Regions from separate parts of the Amycolatopsis roodepoortensis genome, predicted to be linked through region 2. Evidence: predicted binding sites of a transcription regulator. Region 2 holds the regulator's gene; the other holds the start of a gene.

Region 1 (4,114 bases), 4.4 Mb from region 2:
GCCACGACCGGCCGACGAAAGGATCGCCTTGCCCGTCTCGACCACCATGGGAACGTGGCGGCGCCTGTTCGCGGCCTGCGCCGTCTGTGCCGCCGTCGGAACGCTCGCCGCCTGTTCGGGCGAAGATCCGCCACCGCCTGTCACCTTGATGTCGGCCTCGCCGCCCTCGCTTCCCACCGCGGTGTCCAGCGTGCCGGTGCCGCCGATCCCGTCGCAGACCGCGCCGAGCCGGTCCGCCGCCCCGGTTCCCACCTCCCAGCCGAAACCCGCTGAACCGGTTCAGGGTTCGTGCGGGACGGTCACCGCGGCCAGCGGGCTGACCCTGCAGGTGCTCAACGGCCCCGGGGTCTCGTGCGCGGACGCGACCGGGATCGTCGGTTCGTTCCACAAGACGATCGCCGGACGGCAGTCCGCGGGCTCGGACGAACCGGTCAGCGAGACCGTGGACGGCTGGCTGTGCGTCTCCGGCGCTCCCGCCGCGCAGGGCGGAACCAGTTGCAGCAAGGGCGATCAGAACGTGTTCGCCGCCGTCGTCCCCGTGGAATGAACCGGATGAACCATCCTCGAGAAGAAGGGCCCATGAAGAGCCTCGCCGTGCTCCCCGCCGCGTTCGCCGTCGTCCTGCTGAGCGGCTGCGGCGCGGACCCCGCTCCCGCCGCCGCGCCGCCGCCCTCCCCCGCCCCCGCGGCCGATCAGGTCCTGGCCGGTACGCCCTGTGGCGAGGTCACCGGATTCCAGGGCGCGAAGAACAAGGTCGTCGTCCGCGGCAAGGCCGAGTGCGCCGAAGCGACGCAGGTGCTCACGGAGTACTTCGCCAAGCTGACGCCGGCCGAGGCGGCGTCACCGCAGGGGCCCGGCCCCGTGGTGGTCGGCCCCTGGACCTGCGGGAGCGGGCCGAACGATCCGGTGACGAGCTGCTCGACCGAGGACGAGCGCCAGATCGAAGCCACCCGGAGCTGAGAACACCCGGCGGCGTCACCGCTCGCGACGCCGCCGACTCCGGTCCATCCGGTACAGGACACCGAGTCCGATCAGCATGCCCAGCAAGACCAGGCCGCACAGCACGACCATCCACAGACTCAAGACCCGATTGGACCTCGACGAGTAGGCGAATCCGTCGACGGCGAAGATCCGGTCGCCTTTCTCGACTCTTTCGCCGTCGATCCTCCCGTGACCGGTGCGCCCGTCGTCGAACCGCCACTTGGCCGTGCAATAGGGAAACCGGCCGCTCATCGGCGGGCCGTCCTCGACGCATCCGGAGACGCCGGTGACCGTGACGTCCTGCCCGGTATCCAGTTCGCGGACACGGTCGGCGAGGGCTTCCCCGGTCACCCACAACAGGAAGACGAGCGGGATCCCGGCCAGCAGCGTCCGGGCGGGCATCTTGGAACTCCGCGGTTCACCTGACAAGAAAGTCCTTTCGTTCGGCCGTTCCAGGCTATTCGCCGACGTGGCGGCACGGCACGGGATTTGTACCCACCCCCTTGCGAACCCAGGTAAGAGTCGTCTAGACTCAAACTATGCTCACCAGGGAAGACGCCGTGACGATGATCGAGAACACGGTCGACGCGGCCGCTCTGTTCGCGCGCCATCGCTACCGCGAACTGGCGGCCGTTCTCCACCCCGACCGCAACCCCGGCGACGAGCGCGCCCACCGCGCCGCCGCCACCCTCAACCGCCTCCACGACGACTGGAAACGCTCCCGGCGCCAGACGGTCACCACGGCGACGTCGGCGTACACCCTCACCGCGCCGCACGCGGTGGGCAGTGTCGCGACGACCTACCGGACGACCGGGCCGCATCTGGTGAAACTCGTCCGCGACCCGGCGCTCAACCCGCTGATCCACGCCGAGTGGACGGCGCTACGCAAGCTCGACGGCTTCACCGAACGGCACCGATGGCTGCGCCCCTACTACCCGCGACTGCTGGACACCTCGGGTCCGGTGGCCAGGGGCGACCGAGCGTTCAGCGTCCTCGATCCGCTCGTCGACGGGTTCGTCACCCTCGCCGATATCGGGAAGGCCTTTCCCGGCGGGCTCGACGGCCGCGACTACGCGTGGATGCACCGCCGCCTCCTGCGTGCCGTGGCGGGCGCGCACCGGGCGGGTGTCGTCCACGGCCACCTCACCGCGGACAACGTGCTCGTCCATCCGGGACAACACGGCATCGTCGTCGTCGGGTGGTCCTTCGCCGTCGAGGACGGTGTGCTCCCGCTGGCGGCGGACAAGTCCATCCACTACCCACCGGAAGTCCACAAAGGACTTCCGGTGACCACAGCCACCGACGTTCACATGCTCCACCGCATGATGCTGGAACTCCTTGCACCGGACGAAACCCGCCAACGCGAGTTCGCGACCTGGTGCACGCAGGAAGCTCCGGCGCAACGACCCGACGCCGCCGATCTGCTCGACGAGTACGACGCGCTGCTCGACGACCTCTACGGCCCCCGCACCTTCCGACCCTTCACCATCCCCGAGACAGGAGCCTGACCATGGGACACGGACACTGGGACGACAACGCCTACGCCGCCGCGAAGACCTTCCGGAAGGCCAAGGGCGAGGACGACTTCGGCTACACCGCCGATCTCCGCTCCAAGCCCGCGAAAGACTGGAAGGTCGCACCGGCGCTCGACCCGCTGAACGCCGTCCGGGAATGCCGGGATTCGGCCGACCACACCGATTCGACGCCGATCGCGGTGCTGTTCGACGTCACCGGCTCGATGCGCCGGGTACCGCGGGTCATGCAGGGCAAGCTCGGCAAGCTGCACGGCCTGCTGAAGCGCCGGGGGTACCTGGCCGACCCGCAGGTGATGTTCGGCGCGATCGGCGACGCCGACAGCGACCGGGTTCCCTTGCAGGTCGGGCAGTTCGAATCGGACAACCGGATGGACGAGCAGCTGCGCACGATCTTCCTCGAAGGCGGTGGCGGCGGGCAGAAGAGCGAGTCCTACGAACTGGCCGCGTACTTCATGGCCCGGCACGTCGTGACCGACGCGTGGCAGAACCGCGGCCGCAAGGGCTACCTGTTCATCATCGGCGACGAGCTGAACAAGCCGGCGCTGGAGGCGCGCCACATCCGCCGCGTGATCGGGGACGACGTGCGGGAGGACATCGACCCGGCCTCGGTGTACCGGGAGCTGGCCCGCAAGTGGCACGTCTACTTCGTGCTGCCGAACCAGTCTTCGTACTACAACGACCCGCAGATCGGCGAGCACTGGAGCGATCTGCTCGGCCAGAACTTCCTGAAGCTCGACGATCCCGGCGCGGTGTGCGAACTGATCGCGGCCACCATCGGGCTGGAGGAGCGGGTCGTCGACGTCGACCGGGCGCTCGCCGATCTCGCGGACGTCGGCTCGGTCGCCGAAAGCAAGGCGGTCGGCAAGGCGCTGGCGAAGCTGGGCGCCAAATCGGTCGTCACCTCGGCCGTGCCGGAGCCGGGTGGGCCAAGCGACGTGGTGCTGCGATGAGTCTCCTGGACGGACACGTGGTGGTGGTCGGGCTCGGCTTCGGCGACGAAGGCAAGGGCGCGGTGGTCGACGCGCTCTGCGCCGCCCGGCCCACCACCGCCGTGGTCCGCTTCAACGGCGGCGCGCAGGCCGCGCACAACGTCGTCGTGGACGGGCGGCACCACACGTTCAGCCAGTTCGGGGCGGGCACGTTCGCCGGCGTGCCCACCCACCTCTCACGGTTCGTGCTGGTCGAGCCGTTCGCGCTGGCCGCGGAGGCGCGGCGGCTCGAAGCGGTCGGCGTCCGGAATCCGCTCTCGCTGCTGAGCGTGGACGGCCGGGCCCTGCTCACGACCCCGTTCCACATCCACGCCAACCGGGCGAGGGAGGAGGCCCGGGGCGCGAACCGGCACGGCTCGTGCGGCAAGGGCATCGGGGAGACCGTCTGGTATTCGCTGCTGCCGGGGGCCGTGCCGGGCGAGGTAGTGGAAAACCAGGAGGTCATCGGGACGCCGGGGGAAGCGCCCACGGTCGCCGACTGCGCCGACCCGTCGGTGTTGCGGCGCAAGCTGGACGCGCTCGCCCGGTTCTACGCTCCGCTCGCCACGCCACCGCACGGCGTGGACGAACTGGTGGCGCTGTACCGGGATTTCGCGGACGCGGTGCGGA
Region 2 (4,114 bases):
CATGACCGTCAAACGCAAGCTCGTGGCAGCCGCCGCCGGTGCGATCCTCGCCCCGATCGCCATCGTCGCCATCCCCCAGGTGGCCAGCGCCCACGGCTACGTGCTGTCCCCGCCAAGCCGCCAGGCGAACTGCGCCCAGGGCAAGGTCTCCGGCTGCGGCGCGATCGTCTACGAACCGCAGAGCGTCGAAGGTCCGAAGGGGCTCCGCAGCTGCAACGGCGGCCTTCCCGGATTCGCCGAGCTCAACGACGAATCGAAGCCGTGGCCCGCCGCGTCGGTCGGCAACAGCGTGACCTTCAACTGGAAGTTCACCGCCTACCACCGGACCACGAACTACGAGTACTACATCGGCGGCACCAAGATCGCCGACATCAGCGGGAACAACTCCGCGCCGAAGGACCCGACGTCGCACACGGTGAGCCTGGCCGGCTTCAGCGGTCGCCAGAAGGTGCTCGCCATCTGGAACATCGCGGACACACCGATGGCCTTCTACAGCTGCATCGACCTGCAGATCGGCGGCGGCAACCCGCCCACGACGTCGAACCCGCCGACGACCAGCAACCCGCCGACCACGTCGAACCCGCCCACCAGCACCACCAACCCGCCCGCCGGCGGCACCTGGGCGGCCGGGACGTCCTACACGGTCGGCAGCACGGTGACCTACGGCGGCGCCACCTACCGGTGCCAGATGGCGCATACGGCGATCCAAGGCTGGGAACCGCCGAACACGCCCGCGCTGTGGACGCGCCAGTGAAGCTGGCCCTCGTTCTCGTCGCCGGTCTCGTGGCCCTCGCGGGCTGCGGGTCCGGCGACGGCTCACCGACCAACGCCGGCGCCCCGATCTCCCCGGTCCCCCAGTCGGCGGCGGCGTCCGCGCAGTACAACGACGCCGACGTGATGTTCCTGCAGATGATGATCGCCCACAACGACCAGGGCGTGGAGATCGTCAAGCTGGTGAAGACCAAGCAGGGGCAGAAGCAGGAGCTGACGAATCTCGCGGCCGCCATCGAGGCGACGCAGCAGACCGAGACCACCGACATGCGGAACTGGCTGAAGGCCTGGGGCAAACCCGAGACGGGCTCGGCGGATCCGCACGCGCACCACCATCACGGCGGCGACGGGCTCACCGACAAGGGACTGCTCGAAGCACTGTCCAAAAAGGATGGTGCGGAGTTCAGCCTCGACTTCGCCGACATCTTCGTCGCGCACCAGCACAACGGGGTCGCGCTGGCGAGGACCGAACTGAAGGACGGCAAGAACCCGGAGGCGAAGGCGCTGGCCCAGCGGATCATGGACTCGCGCACCGGCGAGGTCCAGCAGATCCGGACCCTGGTGCCCGGCCAATGACGCGTTTAGTCCTCTGAAGGCGTTCGTGAGAGGCAAAAGCGACTGTGTCGCGAAAGCCACTTTCGGGACATCAGACGTCGCGAAAGTGGCTTTCGCGACACGTCTCGGGCGCGAGGTTCACGAACAGGGGCAGGTCGGCTGCATAGCGCAAGCCCCTCGGGCAGCGGCCACCAGGTCCGACCGCTCACCGCCACCGACGTTGCAAAAGCCACTTTCGCAACGTTGAAGGTTGCGAAAGTGGCTTTCGCAACCTGCCACCTTGCCTCGCCCCCGCATTCAGAGGACTAATTGCGTTTCTTGGGCTTCCAGACCACGAGGGCCGTCTGCTGCCGCAGCGGGACGAGGTCCTTGCGGTAGGAGGCGTGCACGGCCGCGGCGGTCTGTTCGGCGGCGACGTACGCCGCCGTGAGCTCGTCGGTCAGTTCGGCGATCCGTGCGCGCAGCGCGTCGACCTGGTTCTCCAGCTCGATGATCCGCTTGATGCCCGCGAGGTTGACACCGTCCTCTTGGGACAGTCGCTGCACTTCGCGCAGCAACGCGATGTCCCGCATCGAGTAACGGCGTCCACCACCGGACGTCCGGCCCGGCGACACGAGACCCTGGCGGTCGTAGGACCGCAGGGTCTGCGCGTGCAGGCCGGAAAGCTGCGCCGCCACCGAAATGACGAACACGGGGGTGTCCTCGTCCGCACCGTGCGGCAGCCCGCCGAACATCGTGCTCACCTGCCTTCGAGAAGTTCGGTGATCTCCGGTCGCGGATCGTGATCGGCCATGGCCTCCGCGTAGGCCTCCAGCGCTTCACGGGCCTTGTCGTCCAGTTTGGCCGGGATGGCCGCCTGCAGGGTGACCAGCAGATCGCCCTGCGAGCCGTCGCGTTTCGCGATCCCCTTGCCGCGCACCCGGAGCACGCGGCCGCTCGCCGTGCCCTGCGGCACCTTCAGTGAGACCTTGCCCTCCAGCGTCGGCACGGTGATCGTGCCGCCGAGGGCCAGTTCCGAGAAGGACACCGGCACGGTGATCGTCAGGTCGAGATCCTTGCGCCCGAACACCGCGTGCGGAGCGACGTGCACGCGGACGTACAGATCGCCCGGCTGCGCGCCGCCACGGCCCGGCTCGCCCTGACCAGCCAGCCGGATCCGCTGGTCGTCGGCGACGCCCGGCGGGATCCGCACGGTCAGCGTGCGGGTGCGGGTGCTGATGCCCTCGCCCGCGCATTCCGGGCAGGGATCGTCGATGATCGTGCCGCGGCCGCGGCAGTCACGGCACGGCTCCGAGAACGCGAACGCGCCCTGGCTCCGGCTGACCAGCCCGCTGCCCTGGCAGGTCGCGCACGTCCTCGGGGAGGTCCCCGGCTTCGCACCGTTCCCGCCGCAGGTGGAACAGGTCGCCGGGCTCGACAGCCGCAGCGGCAGGGTCGCGCCCTTGACCGCCTCGGCGAAGTCGATCCGGACGTCGGTCTCCACGTCCGAGCCGCGCTGCGGCCGGTTCGCGGTGGCACCGGCGGCGGCGCCTCGGCGGCCGAAGAGCCCGCCGAGGATGTCACCGAGACCGCCGAACCCGCCCTGCTGCTGACCCGCCTGGCCGAAGATGTCGCCGACGTCGAATCCGCCGCCACCGCCGGCCCCCGGGAAGCCGAAGCCGCCGGGACCGCCGGAGCCGAAGAGGCGGCGGGCCTCGTCGTACTCCTTGCGCTTGGACGCGTCGGAAAGAACGCCGTACGCTTCGGAGACCGCCTTGAACTTCTTCTCGGCCTCCACGTTGCCCGCGTTGGCGTCGGGGTGGTTCTCCTTGGCCAGCTTGCGGTAGGCCTTCTTGATCTCGTCCGCGGTGGCGTCGGAGGAGACGCCCAGCTCACGGTAGAAGTCCTTACCGATCCATTCCCGTGCACTCACCGAACGTCTCCTCCTTTCACGCCGTATCGCCGATCAGCGGTTGTTCTCATCGAAAAGTTCGCCCTCGAGCGGCAGTTCGCCACCCACGGGCGGGTCCACCGGAGCGTCCTGCGCCGCCGGGGCGGCACCGGGCTCGTGGTCGGTGACCCCGACCATCGCCGGGCGCAGCACGCGCTCGCCGAAGCGGTAGCCGCGGCGCATGACCACGGTGACCGTCGGGCCGGAGACGTCCGGCGACGTGCTGTGCTGGACCGCCTCGTGGACGCTCGGGTCGAAGGGCTCGCCCTCGGTGCCGAACGCTTCGAGACCCGACCGCTGCAGGCTTCCGACGAGCTTCTCGCCGACCGACTTGAAGGCGCCCGTCAGATCGCCGTGCTGCTCCGCGCGCTCGAGGTCGTCGAGCAGCGGGAGCAGGTCGTTGACGACCGACGCCTTCGCGCCGGCGACGACCTGCTCGCGGTCGCGGTCCACGCGCTTGCGGTAGTTGGCGTACTCGGCCTGGAGCCGCTGGAGGTCGGCGGTGCGTTCCGCCAGCTCCTTCTCCAGCCCGGTGGCCACCGACACCGAGTCGTCCACGATGGACTCCCCGAGGCCGGGGCCCGCGTGGGCCGCGGGCTCCGGTTCGACGGTGTCTTCGGCCGGAGCGGCGTGCTTCGGGCCGTCCTGGGTTTCGGCGGCCGGGGCGGCCGAGCGGACCTCACCGGTCAGCGGATCGATCCGCCTACGGTCCCGCACGACCACCGGTTCGTCCGGGCCCCGGCCCTCGGTTTCGTCGTAGCGTCCCGTCACTTCTTGTCCTTCTCGTCCTCTTCGACGATCTCGGCGTCGACGACGTCGTCCGCCTTGGCCTGCGAACCGGTGCCCGCGCCCGCCGCA

What was found. Region 2 encodes HspR, which represses chaperone genes until heat shock. Its sites were predicted from a motif close to ANNTTGAGTNNNNNNNACTCAANNT; they were not measured.
Region 1: NQK81_RS03960 (adenylate cyclase) is a predicted target of HspR. The motif match lies at 1,496-1,520, and genes of this name have one in related genera.

Annotation. Positions count from the first base shown of each region.
Region 1 covers NZ_CP102415.1:796,530-800,643, forward strand. Annotated here, with positions in the region: gene NQK81_RS03945 (hypothetical protein) at 29-547, shown strand; gene NQK81_RS03950 (hypothetical protein) at 580-960, shown strand; gene NQK81_RS03955 (hypothetical protein) at 976-1,383, opposite strand; gene NQK81_RS03960 (adenylate cyclase) at 1,521-2,489, shown strand; gene NQK81_RS03965 (hypothetical protein) at 2,492-3,466, shown strand; gene NQK81_RS03970 (adenylosuccinate synthetase) at 3,463-4,114, shown strand, end outside.
Region 2 covers NZ_CP102415.1:5,151,410-5,155,523, forward strand. Annotated here, with positions in the region: gene NQK81_RS24515 (lytic polysaccharide monooxygenase) at 2-754, shown strand; gene NQK81_RS24520 (DUF305 domain-containing protein) at 751-1,347, shown strand; gene NQK81_RS24525 (heat shock protein transcriptional repressor HspR) at 1,632-2,060, opposite strand; gene dnaJ (molecular chaperone DnaJ) at 2,066-3,238, opposite strand; gene grpE (nucleotide exchange factor GrpE) at 3,272-4,027, opposite strand; gene dnaK (molecular chaperone DnaK) at 4,024-4,114, opposite strand, start outside.